Regions from separate parts of the Lentisalinibacter sediminis genome, predicted to be linked through region 2. Evidence: riboswitches for the same ligand, from Rfam matches in the RefSeq annotation. Region 2 holds a riboswitch; each other region holds the start of a gene.

Region 1 (5,469 bases), on a different contig from region 2:
GTAACCCGCCAGATCGACCAGCGGCGTGCCGTCCGTGTTTTCCGTGGGCGGCGACCAGCTCAGCGTGACCGAGCCCATGGCGATGGCCTCCACCGTGACCGAGAATGCACCCAGGGAGGCGGAGGCCTCACCGTCGCTGACGCTGATGACGATATTGCCGTAGGTCCCCACGTCGCCGGCCTGCGGCGTGCCGGACAGGCGGCCGGTACCGGTATCGAACGCCGCCCAGGCCGGCTTGTTCGTAACGGAGAAGCTGAGGCTGTCACCGTCCGGGTCGCTGGCGCCGGGTGTGAAAGCGTACTGGGTGCCTTCCGTCACCGCCGTCGCCGGGTTGCCGGAGATCGTGGGCGCCGAGTTGGTGACCACGGCCTGCACCGTGATCGTGAAGGCCGGCAGCGAGGCAGAATCCTGGCCGTCACTCACGCTGATCACGATATTGCCGTAGGTGTCGGCGTCGCCGCTGACGGGTGTACCCGAGAGTCGGCCTGTGGTTGTGTCGAAAGACGCCCAGGCAGGCTTGTTCGCGATATCGAAAACGAGTGCGTCCCCGTCGTCGTCGCTGGCGCTCGGCGTGAACTGGTAGGCCACCCCCTCGTTCACCGTCGTGGCGGGGCTGCCGGAGATCACGGGCGCACTATTGGTCACAATCGCGCGCACCTCGATCGCGAACGGTCCCAATGCGGCCTGCGCCTCGCCGTCCGTCACGGTAATGGTGATGTCGGCATAGACATCGGCGTCGCCCGCTGCGGGCGTGCCGAAGAGGCGGCCGGTAGCCGTATCGAAACTGGCCCAGACCGGCATGTTCACTATATCGAAGGTCAGCGTATCGCCGTCCGCATCGCTGGCGCTCGGCGTGAAATTGTAGGACGCGCCTTCGCTGACCGAGGCCGGGGGGCTGCCGCTGATCGTCGGCGCGGTGTTCGTCACCAGCTGCCGCACCTCCACCGCGAACGGGCCCAGCGAGGCCGTCGCTACCCCGTCGCTCACCGTGATGGTGATGTCGGCATACGTACCTGCATCACCGGCGCCCGGCGTTCCGAACAGCTCGCCGGTGCCGGCGTCGAAACTCGCCCATGCAGGACGGTTGGCGATCTCGAAAATGAGGGCATCACCGTCCTGATCCGACACGGTCGGCGCGAAGCTGTAGCGCTCGCCTTCGGTAACGACGACCGGCGGATCGCCGCTGATGGTCGGCGGACCATTCGTCGACGGCATGTCGCCGTCGTTCCGTGCGGTGCCGTTGACGGTATCCAGCTCGTCCTGGCTGCCGTCGGCCACGGCGATGATGGCAGCATCGAGTAGCCCGACCGAGTCCCGGGGCACGATACCCTCGACCTCCTTCGGCGAGGTGCCAGGGTTGAGGCCGGCGAGCACCGTCTCGAGATCGTCCAGTTCCGGTGCCGGCATCACGGCCTTGGCCGCGGCCAGGCCCACCCGGACCTGCTCCAGCGCCGCCGCGCTGACAGGCACTTCCGTCGTGGTGGCACCCGCGGCATCCGGCATCACCTGGCGGATGGAATCGTCCATCGCGCCCATGGCGTCGACGCCGTTGACATGCAGCCGGTTCGCAATCGCCTCCAGCAATGTCTGCGTCGCGGCGACCGTCGCCACGGCGGCGATACGCGCATCCGCCCTCGCGCCGCCGGCGCCGTCGAGCTTGCCGTCCGTGAGATCGGAGGCGATCGCGGCCACGACCGCATCGCCGTCCACCTGGCGGCCCACGGCGATGAGCGAATCCCGGGTCCGACGGATCGTCTCGCCCAGTGTCTCGGAGGCCTTCACCATCTCCGCGATGGTGGCGGCGTCTATCGCCTGCGTCATGATCGGTTCGCCCGACAGAGTAACGAGGCCGCTGTTCAGCTTCGTCGTCACCCGGTTCAGTGCGATGGCCATATTCTCTTTCGTCAGGCCGCCCGGCAGTTCGGCGGCGAGTTCCGCCGCGAGCGTGCTGAACGGGTTCAGGTTCGACACGGTCTTCCTGCCCGGCTCGAGCGCCACGCTCTTCAGCACGAAATCCGGCGCCAGGCCGGTTACCAGGTCAGTGCCGCCCTGCGCGTCGATGGACAGTGGATAGTGCTTGCCTTTAGCGCGCACGGTGATGTTGTAGCCGGCGCTGGCATCGCTGTTCATGCTGCCGAGTTCGGTGCCGTCGGCGGCGGCGATGCGCACCGTCGCGCCGACGATGGGCCCGTCACCCACGCTGCCCGACACTTCGTGATCGCGCAGGATCTCGCCGGTGGCGCCGCCGGGATCGTTGGCAATGGGCTGCTCCGCCACTTCCTCTTCCATGAGACAGCCGCTCAGCGCGAGCGACATCACGGGAAGAATCAGCAGCCTGTTCAGTATTGCTGGCGCGAAATATAGGCGCATAACGGCACTCCTGCCTGTGTCTGGCGGGCTATCCGATCAAAAGACGCAGCTTCAGGCTGCGGGGTAATGTCGAATCGAAACGCTGCCGGGGGTCGGCGAACGAGCGCTCTTGTTATTGGGACGCCGGCATGAAACCGGTGAGCGCCCTGCTCCTGTTGGCAACCCCGCTGTCGTAGGCTCTCGCCCGTAGACCGGTGGCTTTGCGTCCCGATCTTTCGATCGGTTTGCCCTTTTCAACTAACTCGATTCTCTGTCGTCAGCAGACCTCGGTGTTCGAGACCGTCTGTTGAGGACGCACTCTAGCACCGATTATGTGGAGCACAACATGTCTCAAAACGCCGACACGTAGATGCCGAAAAGCACTGCGGCGAGTCGCGATGAGTTATGTCGTCTGCGGCTGTGCGCGTGGTTACGGAACGCAGCGCGACGGCGATATTTTCCATAACGAAAAAAGAAGGCCCCGCACGCAGGCGGGGCCTTTGCTCTGCGGAATCGCGCAGCGATGCTATTTCATGGTGATCTCGCGCATGAGGTAGGCGCCGGTGATCTCGCGCATCGCCGGATAATTCTGTACGAGTTGCTCGGAGCGCTCTTCCTGCTCCTCGCTCCACTTCGCCATGAACGCGTCATAGCGTTCCTTCGACGGGGCCAGATCCGCTGTCTCCGAGAACTTGATGACCAGCAGCAGATTGAAATCGCCGCTCGCTGCGAGCTGACTCGAGTAGATCGCGTAATCCTCGATATGGCCGAGTTCTTTGGCGAGCTCGTTGGCGGCCACCCAGGTGTCGCGGATCCCTTCCAGATAGGTATCCATCATGTTCGGCTTCACCTTGATCGCCGAGATCTGATAGACGGAGTCGCTGATGTCGTAGTCTTTCCAGGGCTCCAGTTCGGCCATCGCCGAGGACGAAAACGCCAGCAGAACGGCGATTGCCGACAGTCGAATGATACGCATGATTCTCTCCCTTGATCCTTCGTTGTTGTGATTGTCATCCGGTCAGCGATGCGGACCGGATGCGCGGAGAATAGCACGGATGGGAAAATCGACGACGGCGGGAAGGGACGCTAGATCGTCCGCAGGCTGTCGCGTGTGCGCAGCCGAGCGTCGCGTCGCACCTGCGCCGAACGGTACCGCCGTTTCTCGTCGTCGGTCTCCGGCACGACGTCCGGCACGACAGTGGGGCGACCTGTCTCGTCGAGACCGACGAACGTGAGGTATGCGGAAACTACGTGGCGGACCTCGCCGGTGCGGCTGTTCTCGGCCACGACCCGCACACCGATCTCCATCGAGGTATTCCAGGAACGATTGACGGAGGCTTTCACCACCAGTGTCTCGCCGGTGCGCGCGGGAGAGAGGAAGTTGAGGCTGTCCACCGCGGCGGTGACGCAGGTGGTGCCGCTGTGGCGCTCCGCTACGATCAGGGCCGTACGGTCGCACAGGGCCATCACCAGGCCGCCGAACACCGTCTGCTCCGCATTCAGGTCGTTGGGAAATATCTTGTAGACGTTCTGCTCGACGGCGGAATGCGAAGGCGCTCGACCGGGCATGCTCATGGCCTCTCCCTCTTCGATCTGGCCAGTGCCAGGATGACCAGACGCCGCATTATCCGTTGCCTGAGACCGGCGGGCGACCCCAGTTCCAGCCGTTCCAGGTGCTCCGCATAGCGGCGATGCCCGTCGGCACGGCCGTCGCGCATCGCCGCGAGCCCCACTCGCAGCCGATCCGGCAGCCGGGCCGTGGCGCCCTTGAGCCAGGTGAGCGCTCCGGCGAGTTCCTGCTCGACGGTCGTGAGATCGGTGCCATGGGGATAAGGCGGGAAATGCGGCGCCACGTCCGGGGCGCCGAAGATCGATTCGAGCACCTCGGGCGTATTCCGTCGCGCATCGGCGGAAACGGCGTGATCGTCCGGCACCTTGCCGGCCGCCCTGGCAGATTCCAGCAGCTCGTCCTGGAACGCGGAATCCGCGATGTCCAGCATCCCGGCGATCACCTCCCGGTCGGGTCGACCGCGGGTCGCGGCGATCCCGTATTCGCTGACGAAGACGTCCCGGTAGTGACGCGGTACCGTTGCATGCGGATAGGACCATCGTATGTTGGACTGCGGCCTGCCGTCGTGCAGGCGGCGCGAGCGCAGCATGAGGACCGAGAGCCCGTCCGGCAGTGCCTGGGCCATGCTGACGAAGTCGAACTGCCCGCCTACGCCGCTCACTACCCGGCCGCCCTCGAGACCGTCGGATACGGCGGCTCCCAGCAGCGTGGCCATCATGGTCTCGTTGATGAAGCGGGCGTCGCGGCGCTGGCGCCGCTTGCGTTCCTCGTCACCGTACAGCGTGTTCACCCGCGAGATGCTCGTCATGTTGACGAGCCGACGGCGATCCTCCGGCAGCCGCCGCAGCGCCTCGTAGAATGCCGACGAACCGATGAAGAAACCGCCATGCAATACGGTATCGTCCCCGGCGTCGGCGGACCGACGCAGGATGTCCCGCTCGAACAGCGAGAACAGGGCGTCGCTCATCAGTTCGCTGGAACCGTACAGCCCCTCGCGGAACGGTGCCGTCTCGAGCGGCAGCGCGGCGCGCCGTGGCGATGCGCTGCCGCCGGGCAGCCTCTCGAGCACATCACGGAACAGATCCGGCTGCTCGTTGCGCAGCGCCAGGCAATGGGCGACCGCATCGCTCAGCGAGCCGATGCCGAGCTGCAGGGTGCCCCCGTCGGCCACGAGGCTCGCCACATGCATCCCGGTGGCGTAATCCGCCGCCTCGACCGCCCGATTCGGCAGTCCGAACAGCGGATATTCCCATTCCGGCGCATCCAGGACGAAGTCGAATGTGTCCGTCGGCACCTCAGCGTCCCCGGTCATGTAAGGCAGCCGACGGTTGACCTGTGCGACCATCGCGACCTCCCGGCCGGCCGCCTTCGCCTCGCGGAAGGCCGGCACGAGATCCAGCGTGATCTCCGGGTTGCAGCTCAGACTATAGCGGCCCGGGCTCTCCGGGCGCGCGGAGACCAACTGCCCCACCACGTTCACCCCCAGCCGCATCAGCTCCGTGACCACCTGGCTGTAATTGATACTGGTGTAGGACTGCTGTGCGGACGGC
Region 2 (5,469 bases):
AAAAGGGCGGGCGTCGGGGGCTCAGCTGCCGCTGGCGCGAATGTATTTGAGCGGGTTGACCGACTTGCCCTCGTAGATGACTTCGAAATGCAGGTTGGGCCCGGTCGCCCGACCGGTCGCTCCCATGTGCGCAATAATCTGTCCTTTCCTGACTTCATCACCCACATTCACGAAGTTCTCGGCGTTGTGCGCGTAGCGCGTCACGTAGCCGTCGCCGTGGTCGATCTCCACCATCTGGCCATAGCCATAGCGCTTGCCCGAGTAGGTGACCACGCCGGCGCCGACGGCGACGATCTCCGCGCCGGCCTTGCCGGCGAAATCCACGCCCTTGTGCCATGCCTGCTTGCCGGTGAACGGGTCCGTGCGCCGCCCGTAGTAGGACGACAGCCAGCCGGACTTCACCGGCCGCCCTTCCGGCCTGATCTGCTCGTTGAGATTGCGGGTCAGGAGCACACTTTCAAGTACACCGAGCTGCTTTTCCCGATCGCTCAACTGCTGGGAGAGCCCGTCCAGCGACGTCAGGATGTCGGCGACGCCGCCGCTGCCGAATTCTTCCGGCTCCTCCGGGCCGCCGATGGCGGGCGGGGACTCGAAGTCGAATTCGCCGTCCTGCAGCTCGGCCATCTCGGTAAGACGCCGCCCGAGCGCGTCCAGCCGGATAACGTGGGCGTTCATCTGGCCGAGCCGGATCGCCAACGCATCCAGTGTTTCTTCCGTCTCGCGCCGGGCCGCCTCGATCTCGCGCCGCTGCCCGTCCAGTTGCTCGGACATGGCGCGGAGTTCGGCCGTATCCGCCTGGGTGCCGTGCTGGCGCGCGAAGAAGTATCCGCTACCGAAGACCGCTGCCGCGAATACACCGACGATAGTGCCGGCGATGGCGAGGGTGAGCGGCGCGCCGAGGTCGATCTGGCGAACGCCCGTACGGCGGCGGCTGAATATGACGAGATTCATCGATTGCAGTCCCGATTACGAGTCGGATCCCGGTCCGAAAAGCCGTTCCAATAACACCACCGACCGGGAATTGTTGGTCGCTCTTGTTCCGACCTGTGACCGACGAACCCGCTGGCTCCGGAGCAACTGCCCGGCTTGTGCAGCAATGTCGGCTTCAGTCTAATGGTCATCCCGGCAACCCCGCTGTCCGGGGCTCGGGACCCGCGGACCGGAAGCTTTGCGTCCCCGGCTCACACCGGGTTTGCCCTGATCGAGATCGTCAATATGCATAATGAAGACCGGCAGATCAAGGAATTGCATGCGCCGGAGGGGTCCTTCACGGTCAATCTGTGAGCCGGTTAACATCCACGCAAGCCATGAACGAGAAGAAGCTCGGCAATCTGCTCTCCCGTCCCGACAGCCCGCTCGCGGGCATCGTCGAGCGCGCCCGGGCCATGGAGACGCTCACCGCGGCCGTGCGGGCCGCGCTCTCCGAGGACGCGCGCGCCCACTTGGTCTCTGCCGCACGAAGGGACGATGGCACGCTGGTTCTGGTCACCGAGTCGTCCGCGTGGGCGGCGCGCCTGCGTTTCGCCGCCGACGAGGCGCTGGCCGCGGCACGGCGCTACGGCGTGACCGCCGAGTCGGTGAGCGTGCTGGTGCGCCCGGAGCGCGAAGGCCCGGAGCACGAAGACTCAGGGCGCGAAGACGGCTAGCCGCTCAGGCGAATACCGGGCTCGCGTAGGAGATCGGTGCCTTGCGGCGATCCTCGAAGGTGACCGGCTGCCACGCCGACTCGTCCTCGAGCAGGCGCCGCAGCAGCAGGTTGTTCAGCTCGTGGCCGGAGCGGTAGCCGCTGAATTCGCCGATCAGGCTGTGACCCAGCAGATACAGGTCACCGATGGCGTCCAGGATCTTGTGCTTGACGAACTCGTCGTCGTAACGCAGGCCGTCCTCATTGAGGATGCGGTAGTCGTCCAGCACGATGGCATTGTCCATGCTGCCACCGAGGGTCAGGTTGTTCGCCCGCAGCGTTTCGATGTCGCGCATGAAGCCGAACGTCCGCGCCCGGCTCACCTCACGCAGGAAAGACGTCGTGGAGAAGTCGATGGAGGCCCGCTGGGAGTGCTTCTTGAACACCGGATGATCGAAGGCGATCTCCAGGTTCACCTTGAAGCCGTTGAACGGCCGGAATTCCACCCACTTGTCGTCCTGCTCGATGCGCACCGGCTTGCGGATGCGGATCAGCTTCTTCGGGGCATTCTGCTCCTCGATGCCCGCCGACTGCAGCAGGAAGACGAACGGGCCTGCGCTACCGTCCATGATGGGCACTTCCGGCGCGCTCAGGTCGACGTAGCAGTTGTCGATACCGAGACCGGCCAGCGCCGACATCAGGTGCTCGACCGTCGCCACACGCACGTCGCCGTCGATCAGCGTCGTGCCGAGCGTCGTCTCGCCCACCCGGTGCGCTTCCGCACGGATCTCGACCGGCTCTGCCAGATCGGTCCGGCGAAAGACAATCCCGCTGTTCGGCGCGGCCGGGCGCAGCGTCATGTAGACCTTGCGGCCCGAATGCAGACCGACTCCGGTCGCGCGGATGGCCGTTTTCAGCGTTCTCTGTTGCAGCATGGCTACATTTCCCGACGCGGCCCTGCCCTCTCCCCGGCACGACCGATAATAATGGCGATCCCGCGGAAACTGCCGCTGAATCACGGATGTTCACTGGTTGTAGTCTGCGCAGCCCGCGGTTCACCCACCGCCTGACAACGCACCTGTTGCGCGAAAGCAACGGTGTATGCCCGGAAAACCCGTCGGCAAAAACACCGGTTTTCAGGCAGTTACGACCGTTGCTTCACAACACCAACGAATAAAGATATCACAGCGTTTTTTTGCAGTGCAAGAAAAAAGGGCCGGGGCGACCCCGTCCGTGGGTCGCCCCGGCCGAGCGGAGGCGGCAGCGGTCAGTCGGCCTGGCGGCGCAGGAACGCCGGGATGTCCAGCAGATCCTCCTGCAGCCCCAGGTCGCTGATGCCGTCACCGACGGCACGCTTGCGCTGCACGGTCGGCTTCTCGAGCTCTCCATAGTTCGGCTCGGTGCGTGCGGCACCGGAGCGGCGCACCACCCGCATGGGCGTGCCGGCGGCCATGGCCGGCTGACCGAGCCCGGTGGCCACGACGGTCACCCGGATGGTGTTGCTCATGTCGGGATCGATCACCGTGCCGACGACCACCGTGGCATCGTCGGAGGCGAATTCCTTGATGGTGTTGCCCACTTCCTGGAACTCGCCGATGGACAGGTCCATACCCGCGGTGACGTTCACCAGGATGCCGTTTGCGCCGGCCAGGTTGATGTCCTCCAGCAGCGGACTCGAGACGGCCGCCTCGGCCGCTTCCCGCGCACGGTCCTCGCCGGACGCCGCGCCGGAGCCCATCATGGCCATGCCCATCTCGGCCATCACCGTACGCACATCGGCGAAGTCCACGTTGATGAGGCCGGGCCGGGTGATCAGCTCGGCGATGCCCTGCACGGCGCCCTGCAGCACCTGATTGGCCGCGCGGAACGCGTCCAGCAGGGTGGTCTCGCCGCCGAGAACCGTCAGCAGCTTCTCGTTCGGGATCGTGATCAGCGAATCGACGTATTTGCCCAGCTCGGCGATGCCCTGATCGGCGATCTTCATGCGCTTCGAGCCTTCCATCCCGAAGGGCTTGGTGACCACGGCCACGGTCAGGATACCGAGCTCCCTGGCCACCTGGGCCACCACCGGTCCTGCGCCCGTACCGGTGCCACCGCCCATACCGGCGGTGATGAAGAGCATGTCGGCGCCCTCGATCACCTCCTGGATCCGGTCCCGGTCCTCCATGGCCGCCTGCCGGCCCACGTCGGGGTTGGCGCCGGCGCCGAGCCCTTTCGTGATATTGCAGCCGATCTGCAGCGCGGTGCGCACCTCGGCATTCTTCAGCGCCTGGGCATCGGTATTGGCGCAGATGAAATCCACCCCTTCGATGCCGGCCTCCACCATGTGAGCGACGGCGTTGCCGCCGCCGCCACCCACGCCGATCACCTTGATGACCGCGCTCTGGCTGTATGCATCCATCAGTTCGAACATGTCGCTTCCTCCGCTCTCAACATTCCAATGTCGTTGCTCTCAGTACCTTCAGCCGGCAGCGCCGCCGCCGGCATCCGCTCTCTAGAAATGGCTCTGGAACCACGCACGCATGCGCGCCAGCACCTCTTTCAATCCGTTGCCCATCGGCACCTCGTTCTCCTGCCGGGTCAGGTTCTCGTAGCCGTACAGCAGGAGCCCGACGCCGGTGGCGTGTATCGGGTTGCGCACGACGTCCGACAGGCCCTTTACGTACTGGGGGATGCCGAGCCGCACGGGCATGTGGAACACCTCTTCGGCCAGCTCCACGGCACCCTCCATCTTCGCGCTGCCGCCGGTCACGACGATGCCGGCGGCGATCAACTCCTCGAAGCCGCTGCGCCGGAGCTCGTCGCGCACCAGGGTGAACAGCTCCTCGTAGCGCGGCTCCACCACCTCGGCCAGGGTCTGGCGGGCGAGCCGCCGCGGCGGCCGGTCGCCCACGCTCGGCACCTCGATGGTCTCGTCCGGATTGGCGAGCTGGGACAGCGCGCAGGCGTACTTGATCTTGATGTCCTCGGCGTACTGGGTGGGCGTACGCATCGAGACCGCGATGTCGTTGGTGACCTGGTCGCCGGCGATGGGGATCACGGCGGTGTGCTGGATGGCACCGCCCAGGAAGACCGCGATGTCGGTCGTGCCGCCGCCGATATCGACGATGGCGGCGCCGAGTTCCTTCTCGTCCTCGGTCAGCACCGAATAGCTGGAGGCCAGCTGCTCGAGCACGATGTCGTCCACCTCCAGGCCGCAGCGCTGGACGCACTTGACGATGTTCTGGGCCGCACTTTCCGCGCCCGTCACCATGTGCACCTTCGCCTCCAGGCGCACGCCGGACATGCCCACCGGCTCGCGGATGCCCTCCTGACTGTCGATGATGAATTCCTGGGGCAGGATGTGGAGGATCTTCTGGTCGGCCGGAATGGCCACCGCCCGCGCGGCGTCGATGACGCGCTCCACGTCGCTCGGGCTCACTTCCTTGTCCCGGATGGCGACGATGCCGTGAGAGTTCAGGCTGCGCACGTGGCTGCCGGCGATGCCAGTGTACACCGAGTGAATATCGCAGCCGGCCATCAGCTCCGCTTCCTCGATGGCGCGCTGGATCGAATGCACCGTCGACTCGATGTTCACCACGACGCCCTTCTTCAGGCCGCGCGAAGGATGCGAGCCGATGCCGATCACCTCGATCTCGCCGGCCTCGGAAAGCTCGCCCACGATCGCCACCACCTTCGACGTGCCGATATCCAGTCCGACGATGAGGTTCTTGTCCGTCTTCCTGGACATCTAGCCCGCCCCCCTGGCCGCCACGACGGCTGACTCGGCCGAGTCCCGGCTCGCCCAGGCCGCTTCCTTCCAGCCGATGGAGAAACCGTTGGAGTAGCGCATGTCGATATGTGTG
Region 3 (5,469 bases), on a different contig from region 2:
GTCACGCGGTACTATACCAACAGGCATACGGATACGCGGCGGAAGCCGGGACAAGGAGAAGGTTATGAACATGGACAGGAACTGGCCACGAAACGTGCTGGCCGCAGCGGCCATACTGCTGCTCGCAGGCTGTGCCGCCACCGGTCCGCGGGAAGCGAAGCCCACCGATGTCGCCGCCGATGATCCGGAGGCGGTCCGTTGCGTAGTGCTGATGCGCATCGAACGCACAAAGGTCATCGATGACGAGAACATCTTCTTCTACATGAAGGACGGCACGATCTATCGCAATCAGCTGCCGCGCGCGTGCCCGGGACTCGGCCGGGAAGAGCGTTTCATGTACAAGGTGCCCACCGGGCGCCTGTGCGATCTCGACGTCATCACGGTGCTGACCGATTTTGCGGGAGGCCTCAGGCCCGGGGCCGGCTGCGGTCTCGGCAGTTTCCATCCGGTGGACCCGGAAGAGGCCGATGAGCTGATCGAGATCCTGCAGCGGGACGAGTAGGGGGCTTCAGGCCGGCGACTCCGCCGGCGGCGCCTCGTCGTCGTCGGTGAGCCGGAACGGCTGCGGATGCTCCGCGAAGATCCGTTCCATGAGACGGGTTTCCCGGTCCTCGATGGTCTGCAGGAATTCCTCGGCGCCGCCCATGGCCCGGAAGGCCCTGAAGCCGTCTTCCAGGAAGTCGTGCAGCGCACCGAAGCCCGCCAGATGGGCCGGGCCGTGTGACATGCGGATGAGGGTATAGATCATGGGCAGTTTCACGAGGCGCTCCAGGTCCCGGCCGGCCTCGAGGATGAAACCGATCTGGCGCTCGCGGTCCTCCCGGCGGCCGACTGTGCGGTAGGCCTCGGCGTAGCTCTCCTCGTCGATCGCCTTGCCCGCGCCGAGCGCCCGCGTCATCTCGCCGTCGAGTTCCTGGCTCAGCACCTCCAGCTGCACGGCCATCCGCATCGACTCCTGGGCCTGGGCGGGCAGCATGCGCTTCAGGATGGGCGAGGCGCGTTCGAGCTGGGTGTCGCGGGGGAGGTAGTCCTTGTCGGTGTAGAGCTCCTCCAGGAAGAACTCGACGCCGGGGCGATAACGCTCGCGCTCCTGCAGGTCCGCGTAGGTTCGCTCCAGGCGGCCCGCCTGCCAGCGCTGCAGTGCCTGGAGTTCCTCCTGGAGGCCGGGATCGTCGCTGAACTGCGCGCGCAGGCTGCGGTTGCGCACCAGCAGCTCGTCCAGGCTCATCCGGCTGATTTCTTCTCCGCTCATGTCTCCGATATAGCGCCGCCGGCGCCCGGCTCAACCCGCGCGCATTGTCCCGTTTTTACGCGGGTCTTGCCAATGGCGGCGCGACGTCCACGTCAGAACGGCTTGGTCGCGCCCAGAAAGGCCACGGAGGCGATGCCGATCCAGTACACGTAGGCCATGCCGCGGCCGATGGCGAGCTCCGACGCCAGCCGTTGCTCCAGCGCCGGATTCGGCCCCTTCTCGGCGAGCTCGCGGAAGATCGGCACCCAGTGGCGCATGATGAATCGCAGCCCGAGACCGATCACCAGCAGCAGGCTGTAGACAAGCACCTTGGTGGAGTACCAGTCCGCGCGGAAGGGCCAGTCCGTGACAAACGACCAGATAGCGGCCAGGAACAGCGCAGGGATGACGACGTAGCGGATGGCCTCGTCGATCTTGGTGAGCCGCAGCCCCCGGTCCGTATCCCGGTACACGAACGCGGCCCAGGTGAGCGACAGCCACGCGAAGGCGAGGATCCACACGATCCACAGCCAGCCACCGCCGTAGTCGTGCACTCCCAGGTTGAAGCCCATGTGCAGGCCGAGAGGCAGCAGCAGGATGATGCCCGTGCGGGCGAGGATATCGATCCGGTAGGCGGTCTCCATATGCCGCCGGCGCTCGTCCAGTGAAAGTTTCGGATTCGCCACGTTGTAGGACGTCTGGAAGACGCCCCATTCACCGCCCAGCCAGTAGACCATCGCAAGGATGTGTAGCCAGCGCAGGACGGACTCCGGATTGATGTACATCGCTCTCCCCGATTTCTTCTTCCCGGACTCTTGACGGTTACCCACGGCATTTAAGCAGCATCGGGGAGGGCCCGGCATAGTGGCAAACCGAAGGCGCCTGGCCCTGCAACGGCGGGTCAGGCTGCCTCGTTCGGCACGGAAAACGCGCGGCGATTTGACATCATGCCGTGCCGGAACCTGTCGGGCTCTGCCCACGATTGACAGTCTGTCGGCACCGTGCGACGCTCGGCCCTCGTTTGAAAAAGGCACACCGTTCGAAAGGGCGGGTCGCAAAGCCACCGGTCCCCGGCCGTTGCCGGGACAGCGGAGCTGCCAGACGGAAGCGCGATTCGGCGTTCTGCCGCGCGCGCCCATCCGGGCCATCCTCCGCTCATTCCCGCTCCGGGACCGATGACCGGCAACGTGCCGCAGTCCGTTGGCGGGATCCGTCCCGCGGAGGAACGACACCGATGAGAGATGCAGCCAGCCACGACCGGGTCCGCGACTGGATCCACCGCGATGTTCGATCCGGCACGTCACGGCGCGCCGGCCGCCGCACGCCGGTGCTGCCGGTGCTCCAGCCCGAGACGCCCGAGGCGCTGCGCGATCTGCTGCAGACGGGGTCGGGCCTCCCGGCACCGCTCCGTCCGATGGGTGCCGGCAGCGCGTCGACGCCCTGCTCGGCGGCGGAGGGCGGCACGGTCATCGATATGACGGCCCTCGATGGGGTGCTCGAGATCGGTGACGAGCACGTCACCGTGCAGGCCGGACTCCGGTTGCAGCGCCTCGCCGACGAACTGGGGGGCTACGGGCTCGAACTGGCCGGCGGGCATGATCTGATGGGCCGAACGGTCGGCGGGGCAGTGGCCGGCGCCTGCATCGGGCCCGGCACCGGCGCCGGCACCCGTCTGTTCTCCAGCCAGGTCGTCAGCATGAAGGTCGTGACGCCCGAGGGCGGCGAGCTCACCGTCGACGCGTCCCGCCCGCACCTGCTGGACATGTTCCGGCTGAGCTACGGTCTGCTCGGGGTCATCCACGAGGTGACGTTGCGGGTCCGGCCCATGAGCCCCTTCACCATCCGGCGGCGGCGTTGCAGCACGGCCGAGCTGGCCGCCGTCACCGACCGGCTGCTGGGCTCGAGCCTTGGCCTGCGCTTCTACCTGCTGCCGTTCCGCGATCAGGTGTATCTGGAACTCCGCCGCAACGGCGACGAAGACACCCAGGTCAACCGCCTGTTGTGGAAGATCAAGGACTGGGGCGAGAGCACGATTCTGCCGGCGATGACCAACTCCATGTCCTGGATCGTGCCGATCCCGGCGCTGCGCTACGGCATGATCGACCGCATCAACGGTGCGGGGCAGACGCTGTTCAGCGCCCCCGTCCACGCCGGCAGCGCGGCGGTAGAGCAGGGCGGTGACCGTGCAGGGGGGCGGAGCGGCCGGCGGCTCGCGTGTTCCAGCTGGTGTTTCCCCGCGGCCGAGTTCCCGCTGATCGTGCAGGCCTACCGGGAATTCTGTCGGGACTACTACGCCCGTACGCGGTTCCGCTGCGACATGCCCACCGTCGGCTACCGGCTTGCCCAGGACCGCAGCGCGTTGCTCTCGCCCTCGTTCGACGGACCGGTGTTCGTGCTGCGGGCGGTGAGCACGCCCCGTCCGCAATGGCAGGATTTCGTGCTCGAGTTCGCCGATTTCGCCGAGAAATGGAACGGCATCCCGTTCCTGGACCAGACGGACGGACTGTCGACCGCTCAGGTCGCCGCCTCGCTGGGCAGCCGGCTCGAGTTCTTCCGCAAGATGCGCCGGCGGCTCGATCCCGACGGGCGCCTGCTCAATCCCTACCTGGCCCAGTTCTTCCTCTAGAACCGCGGGGGGGGGCTACACGAGAGCGGCGTGCGTCAGCCGTAGGTGCGGTCGAGGTACTCCACGATATCGCCGGACTCCGCCAGCTCGGTGTCCGTGTTCGGATCCACCAGGTAAGGGATGGAGACGCGCCCGGCGCGGGACTTCAGTGCGCGGCGGTTCTCCAGCTCCGGCTGGCCTTCCATGCCCAGTGCGTCGCGAACGACGGGCGGCACCCAGTCGCTCGCCTGCGTCCGGCCCGCCGAGCGCAGGATATAGGGGATCTCCAACTCGCACAGCCGCTCGCGCACGACACGCGCGAACGGGCTCGACTCGAAGCTGTAGAGCTCGAGCAGCCGTTCCGGACGACTGCCGGAGGGGCGGGCCCGGGTGCCCGCGGTGAAGCGCGGGATGCCGGCCAACGTGGACGAGAACTTCTGCAGGCTCTGCGCCTGCCAGCGCAGGGGTACGTCGCGCCGGCCATAGGTGACGAACAGGTACTCGATGATATCCGCGGACTCGTACATGCTGGCTCCCGTGTTCGGGTCCACGAGGAACGGGAACTGCGCCTTGCCGCCTCGGGCCAGAACCTCGGGCCGGAAGCGCTCGCCACCCTTCGGGCAGGGATAGATGACCGCATCCAGATCCAGCTCTGTCAGCACTTCCCGGACCAGACGGCAGAACGGGCAGCCCTCGAACTCGTAGAGCTCCAGCATCTTCTCCGGCTTGTCCAGAGCCGGGTGGGCCTGGATGCCGTTGAAGCCGCGCAGGAAAGAGGTGGCGGTGGAGGAGAGGACGTCTAGCGTGCGGTGGATCATCGGGACTCCCTCGGTCGTGGCGGGGCAACGGTGGAACGCGATGATGCGGCCGCGGCCCGGCGGACGCAATACGATACCGCCGCAACCCGGATTCGATTGCGCTTCTTCAATGCCCGCGCGGGCAGGGGGGCCTAGCGTAGCGCCATAGCATTCATCGGGAGGAATCATGCGAACCACGGCTCTCTTCACCGCGACGTGTGTCCTGCTGCTCGCGGCGGGACAGGCGACGGCAGAAGACAAGAAGATGAATGAATCGCTCGACCTCGTGTCGGGCCCGCCGCAGCAGTGCCTGAGTCTGCTCCGGATCGAGCGTTCCGAGGTGGTCGACGATCGCAATATCCTGTTCCACATGGGCAACGGCGACATCTACCGCAACCAGTTGCCGTACCGGTGCACCGGGCTGTCGCTGCACGACACGTTCATGTACCGGACCTCGCTGAACCAGCTCTGCCATATGGACATCATCACGGTCATGCAGAGCATCGGCTTCGGCCTGTCACCGGGCGCTTCCTGCGGCCTCGGCCATTTCTACCCCGTAACGGAAGAGCAGGCAGAGAAGCTCAGGGAGATGGCGGGCAGCTAGCAACCCCCGGCAACTCGGGCAATCGGCTGCCGGGCTGGGACGGCTCACGACGAGCGTGACTCCCCGTCCTGTCGGCGGTCGTCGGCCTGCGGCTCTTCCCGCCTGCGCCGCCGGCGCAGGACGAAACTCATGCCGAGGGTGACGAACAGGATGCCCAGGATTGCGATGAGAGGCAGGATCAGGGCGACGGGAACGTAATAATTGCTAATTTCCATTGGCGGGACCCTAGCCC
Region 4 (5,469 bases), on a different contig from region 2:
TCCGCATCTCCCTCCGTCACGCTGACCGCTTCCGAAGTGAGCGACGGCGCATCATCGTCATCCTGGATGGTGCCAATGGCAGACCGGGTGACGAGCGTCGCCCCGCTGGCATCGCTCAATTCGAGGGTGAATGTCTCGTCCGCCTCGTCCAGGACGTCACTGAGGATCGGCACCACGATTGTGGCGCTGGTAGCGCCAGCGGCAACGTCCAGGGTTCCGGATACCGCCGTGTAGTCCTCGCCGGCGGTGGCGTTGCCGTCCGCGGTCGCGTAGCGGACGGAGGCCGCACCCGGTGCCGGTCCGGAGAGTGTGACCGTGAAAGCCATGTCCACGGTGCCGGAGTCTCCCTCCTGCACGGCCGGGCTGTTGATGCTGACCGACGGCAGGTCCTGCCCGCCGCCAGAGTCCGAACCAGAACCGCCGCCACAGGCCGCCATCAGCAGGCAGCCGAAGACGATCGCGGCATACCGCGCGTTCTCGAAATCCATAGCCAATCCGTCCTCGACGACCCTGTCCCGCCTTTGAACCTATGCCCCCAGCAGCGTCGTTGCAAGCCAACCTGCGCGGATTGCATCTGGTTATGTCACCAATGGGCCAGGCAGCGCAGTCGAGCATTCGGAAACCGGCTGATGCGGTGACTGCGCGTGGCCACAATCCTGCCCATGTGCAAAAACCGCCTATGCCAAACGTGTTCGTGCTCTTGGGGCCACCACTTAATGTAATTTCTAGATAAAGTGTCGCTAATCGGAGACATCAAGCTGCTGTTTTTTATAAGAAAAAATTTATCCGATGGCTTGTAGTCAGGCCGGGCATGAGGTTAAATCCTGCCCGGCTGGACGGGTGCCACATTGTGCGCCGGGCATGAGTCAAAGGATGGATTGGGAGGGCCGTCACAAATCGGCGGGCCAAACCTCCAATTATGTCACCAGCCGATTGCCGTATCGGGTTATGTCAGTGACACTGCCATTCCGATAAAGGCAAACCCGCCGAAAGGCGGGGACGCAAAGCCACCGGTCTACGGGCTCGGGCCTATGACAGCGGGGTTGCCGACGCGATCAGACAGCGCATTCAGTGCAGTCGTCTCGTCCTCACTCCGTGGAAACGATCCCGGGCCACTCCGCCGGCGGCGAATGGCCTTTGGACCTCACCGGCCAGGTTTGGCCGCAGGAGCACGGAGATCAATACCGTGAAAGCAGGGATATTGTCTGGCCAGGCGGCAAGGGCGGCTCTCGTTGCCGTGGCCGCGATGAGCATTGCCGGTTGTCTCATGGAATCCGACGTTGACGAAGCGCCAGCGCAGGGAGTGATCTCCCGGCCGGATTCGCCGGCGGGGTCGGACGGCAATTCGCCCCCGTCCCTGGCGGGCACGCCCCGCTCCTCGACGAAGATTGGAGAAGCGTACCGCTTCGAGCCGCGCGCAACCGACCCGGATGGTGACCCGATTAGCTTCCAGATTCAGAACAAGCCCGGCTGGGCCAGTTTCGACAGGACCACTGGCGAGATCACGGGCACGCCCCGGCAAGGCGACGAAGGCACGTACAACAACGTAAAGATCACCGCGAGTGACGGCTCGGCCAGCGATTCCCTCGCCTTCTCCATCACGGTCAACCAGGTCGCCACGGGCTCGGTGACGCTGTCCTGGACTCCCCCAACTGAAAATACCGATGGCTCGACCCTGACCGATCTCGCCGGTTACCGCATTTACTACGGCCTGTCGGAAGGTGATTACCCGAACCGGATCGCTCTGAATAACCCGGGTCTGACCCGCTACGTGGTAGAGAACCTTACGGCGGACACCTATTACTTCGTCGCGACATCGGTCAACGGGACCGGCGTCGAGAGCGACTACTCGAACGTCGCAGTCCGCACGGTCAGCGTAAACTGATTGCTTTTCGGCCGAGTTCGGCGGCCACGACCTCGGCAATCGCGAGCGCTGCCGTCAGCCCGGGTGACTCGATCCCGAAGAGATTCACGAGACCGGGGACGCCGTGCGCGTCCGCGCCCTGGATCAGGAAGTCGGCCGCCTTCTCGCCCGGGCCAACCAGTTTCGGCCGTATGCCCGTGTAACCGGGCGCGAGCCTGCCGTCCGGAAGCTCCGGCCAATAACGCCTGATGGCCTCTTCAAACGCCGGCAGCCGGCTTTCGTCGAAGCGGTAGTCCACCTCGTCCAACCAGCTGACGTCCGGCCCGAATTTCGCCTGGCCGGCCAGATCCAGGGTCACGTGGATGCCGAGTCCTCCCCCGCCCGCCACCGGGTAGACGAGGTGGCTGAATGGTGAGCGGCCCTTCAGGACATAATAGTGGCCTTTGGCGTAGCGGGTAACCGGGACGTGCTCCGGGGCGAGCCCGCGGATGCGGCTCGCGACCTCGCTGGCCCACAGCCCGGCGGCGTTGACAAGCTCGCCGCAGGTGACGGAGAAACCGGCGTCATCGTCCAGATGCAGCGTGAATCCGCCCTTGCCCGCCTCCACGTGAGTGACGCGGCTCCGCGGCACCACTGTCCCGTCGGCCGCTTCCAGGTCGGCCTGCAAAGCCAGCATCAGGGCGTGGCTATCGACGATCCCGGTCGATGGCGAGAACAAGCCGCCGACTGCGGTGACCGCCGGCTCGAGTTCTCGAATCTCGTCGACCTCGATACGCCGCAGATCGGTCACGCCGTTGGCCCGCGCGCTGGCCGCGTAAGCGTCCAGGAGGTCGAGTTCCGCCTCGCGGGCTGCCACGATCAATTTCCCCAATCGCCGGTAGGGAATCCCGCGCTCCTCGCAATAGGCATAGAGAGCTTCCCTGCCCGTCACACAGGTCTCTGCCTTGAGCGAACCCGCCGGATAATAGATGCCGGCATGCACCACTTCCGAGTTGCGGCTGCTCGTATGCGCGCCGATCTCCGCTTCGGACTCCAGAACGAGTACCTGGCGGCCCGAGCGTGCCAGAGCCCTCCCCACCGCGAGGCCGATCACCCCGCCGCCGATCACGATGCAGTCGATCCGGTCCGTCATGAGCGGTAAAGATGCGCCAGGTCCTGGCCGAGTCTGGCGATGCTCTCCTCGATAATGTCGAAGGCATCCTCGAATGCTCCCGGCGCAAGGCCGTACGGATCCTCGATCCAGGGCCGCGGCGGCCGGGCCCAGAGGCCCAGCAGACTTGCGCAAATGCCGTGGGTTTCGACAAAAGGCTGCATCGCTGACAGGTGGGCCGGCTGCATTCCCAGTACCAGGTCGCCGGGCCGGAAATCAACGTCTTTCACGTTCAGCGAGCAGTGGCCCGACAGGTCGATACCGCGGCCGTAAGCCACGCGCGCCGCAATCTGATCGGCTGGCGCGACGCCATTCGCGCCGAGGCCACAGGAAACCGTCGGCAAGCCCTCATCACGCAGCAGCGCCTCTGCGTACGGGCTCCTGCAGATATTGCCCTGGCAAACGAAAACGACCCTGCGCACTTTGCCCAGCTCCGAACGAGGGGGTCGGCGGTAGCCACCAATCAGGGCTCTGGTCATCGACAACAGCGCTCTGGCCCGCACGCGACGCCCGAATCGCTTGTTCGACTTGATGGCAAGTCCACCAAGTCGATCGTCACTGGCCGAGCGTGTCATGCTCTTCGCAGTGTTCCGCAGACCAAGCCGCCGTATGCCGGTTGTCGCCCGCCACATGGACTCGCCCACATGGCCCGCACCAAACCCGATTCGCTCCAGCGTCGCCGGCTCTTCACCGCGACGGACAATCGAATACCGATGCCTGGCTGCCAGAGTGGCGTCAAAGCCGATAGCGCGGGCGATGCGATCCTCCCTCGGGCCGAAATCATGATCCTGCCCCACCGGCCAGGCGAAAGCCTTCAGCGGCCGCCGGAGCTCGGCCGATACTCGTTGCCAGGAGAGCTCCATCTCCTTCCTCACGTCCTCCTCGGGCAGGCAGGAGAAAACGCGATGACTGCAGGAATGCGGCGCGAACGTGATCCCGCGCCCCTCCAGGTCGCGGGCCTGCTGCCAGCTCATGGGCCGATATGGCGCGGGCGGCGATGCGGGGATGACGACGTCCAGGCTCCCGGACAGGGAATCCAGTGCCGAAGAGAGCGACTCCGGCGGCAGGCTCTTGCATATCAACTGGAACTCCCTGCGCGCCAGCACACGTGCCCTCTCGCTCGACAGATCGAAATCCAGCACGAGAGAGCCCACGGGAATGCTGGCTGCGGTCGACGCCGTCTGCCGAAACGCATAATGGATCTTGGCATCCCAGGGCCAGTCGGAGCCGTCGACGAAATCGGTTATCAGGAAGATCGTGAGCGGCAATTCGCGTTGAGCAAAAACCTCCCCGAGTACCGAGCCCTGATCTTCGTAGCCGTCATCCGCCGTGAACGCGATCGACGGCCGGGAAACGCCCCTGCCGGCTCGGTAACGCTCCACGAGCTCCTCCAGGCCAAGAACCTGTATGTCGGCGGCGCGTACCTGGTCGAGATAGCGCTCGATCGCGCTGGGCTGATAACCCCCTATCCCGTTCTCCGCATCGGCAGCGCGATGAAACAACAGGATCGGCACGACGTGCCGGGTGGCATCGAGATAACGATTTCGGATGCCGGGCAGGGAGAGCACCCGATCCGCCACATTGGCCAGAGACGCTTTCAAGCTATGCCTTTATCACCGGGAACCGAAACACCCTCGGGCGGACCATTTGATACCATACGCCAGTCCGCGAACAGGGAACGCGTCACCTTTGTCAGCCACGGTCATTGTCCTCGACGGCGCCCAGAGAGCCGCGCTCGCCGTCGTCCGCAGCCTCGGCGAACGCGGACTCCGGGTTGTCGTGGCAGCAGACACGGAACGCAGCCTCGCGGGTGCATCTCGATGGTGCGTGCGAACCGCTGGGCTACCGAGCCCGGACCGCGATGCCGATGCGTTCGTATCCGCGCTCGAAGCACTTGCGAAAGGTGAAACCGCCGCCCTCGTCTTCCCGATCGCGGATGCCAGCCTCACCGCCCTGCAGGGTCGTGCCCGACTGGCGGACGCGAGAGTCGCCTCCGCGCCTCCGGAATCGTACAACGCCGTCAGCGACAAGGCGACCCTGGCCGTACGGGCGGAACGGCTCGGCGTGCCGGTACCGCATAGTATCCGGGTGGCGGATACGGACGCACTCGAGACTGCATTGACCGGCTGGCAGGGCCCCGTCGTGATCAAACCGGCCTTCTCTAAGTACCGGCGAGGCGCCTCGATCCAGTCTACCTCTGTCGCCGTCCTGCAGGACGCAGAACAGGCCCGGGCCCGGATCCCCGAATTCGACTGGCTGGGCCCGATATCCGGCCTGGTACAGCAGTTCATTCCCGGCCACGGCGTCGGCCTCTTCACGGTCTACGGCCGCAAGGGTCCGCTGCACTGGTTCGCTCATCGGCGACTGCGTGAGAAACCGCCCTCAGGAGGCGTCAGCGTGCTGTGCGAGAGTGCGCCCGTAGACCCGACGCTCAGGGATTATGCAAAAGCACTCC

What was found. A riboswitch is a leader RNA that binds a small molecule or an ion and turns the genes downstream of it on or off. The one in region 2 is predicted to bind cyclic di-GMP.
Region 1: another riboswitch for cyclic di-GMP. It lies ahead of ACJMKX_RS05805 (putative Ig domain-containing protein); the one in region 2 lies ahead of ACJMKX_RS16135 (M23 family metallopeptidase).
Region 3: another riboswitch for cyclic di-GMP. It lies ahead of ACJMKX_RS02020 (FAD-binding protein); the one in region 2 lies ahead of ACJMKX_RS16135 (M23 family metallopeptidase).
Region 4: another riboswitch for cyclic di-GMP. It lies ahead of ACJMKX_RS08725 (putative Ig domain-containing protein); the one in region 2 lies ahead of ACJMKX_RS16135 (M23 family metallopeptidase).

The regions. Positions count from the first base shown of each region.
Region 1 is NZ_JAPDRF010000003.1:199,915-205,383, forward strand. It holds gene ACJMKX_RS05805 (putative Ig domain-containing protein) at 1-2,370, opposite strand, end outside; cyclic di-GMP riboswitch class I at 2,525-2,609, opposite strand; gene ACJMKX_RS05810 (hypothetical protein) at 2,876-3,325, opposite strand; gene ACJMKX_RS05815 (acyl-CoA thioesterase) at 3,436-3,924, opposite strand; gene ACJMKX_RS05820 (acetyl-CoA hydrolase/transferase C-terminal domain-containing protein) at 3,921-5,469, opposite strand, start outside.
Region 2 is NZ_JAPDRF010000007.1:243,775-249,243, reverse strand. It holds gene ACJMKX_RS16135 (M23 family metallopeptidase) at 22-951, opposite strand; cyclic di-GMP riboswitch class I at 1,122-1,207, opposite strand; gene ACJMKX_RS16130 (DciA family protein) at 1,308-1,646, shown strand; gene lpxC (UDP-3-O-acyl-N-acetylglucosamine deacetylase) at 1,651-2,559, opposite strand; gene ftsZ (cell division protein FtsZ) at 2,892-4,037, opposite strand; gene ftsA (cell division protein FtsA) at 4,119-5,354, opposite strand; gene ACJMKX_RS16110 (cell division protein FtsQ/DivIB) at 5,355-5,469, opposite strand, start outside.
Region 3 is NZ_JAPDRF010000001.1:411,335-416,803, forward strand. It holds gene ACJMKX_RS02005 (DUF6491 family protein) at 65-502, shown strand; gene ACJMKX_RS02010 (FFLEELY motif protein) at 509-1,252, opposite strand; gene ACJMKX_RS02015 (hypothetical protein) at 1,345-2,016, opposite strand; cyclic di-GMP riboswitch class I at 2,251-2,333, shown strand; gene ACJMKX_RS02020 (FAD-binding protein) at 2,466-3,857, shown strand; gene ACJMKX_RS02025 (glutathione S-transferase N-terminal domain-containing protein) at 3,893-4,654, opposite strand; gene ACJMKX_RS02030 (DUF6491 family protein) at 4,821-5,237, shown strand; gene ACJMKX_RS02035 (hypothetical protein) at 5,282-5,452, opposite strand.
Region 4 is NZ_JAPDRF010000004.1:77-5,545, forward strand. It holds partial or broken gene ACJMKX_RS08720 (Calx-beta domain-containing protein) at 1-488, opposite strand, end outside; cyclic di-GMP riboswitch class I at 967-1,051, shown strand; gene ACJMKX_RS08725 (putative Ig domain-containing protein) at 1,187-1,885, shown strand; gene ACJMKX_RS08730 (NAD(P)/FAD-dependent oxidoreductase) at 1,872-2,996, opposite strand; gene ACJMKX_RS08735 (arsenate reductase/protein-tyrosine-phosphatase family protein) at 2,993-4,615, opposite strand; gene ACJMKX_RS08740 (carboxylate--amine ligase) at 4,704-5,469, shown strand, end outside.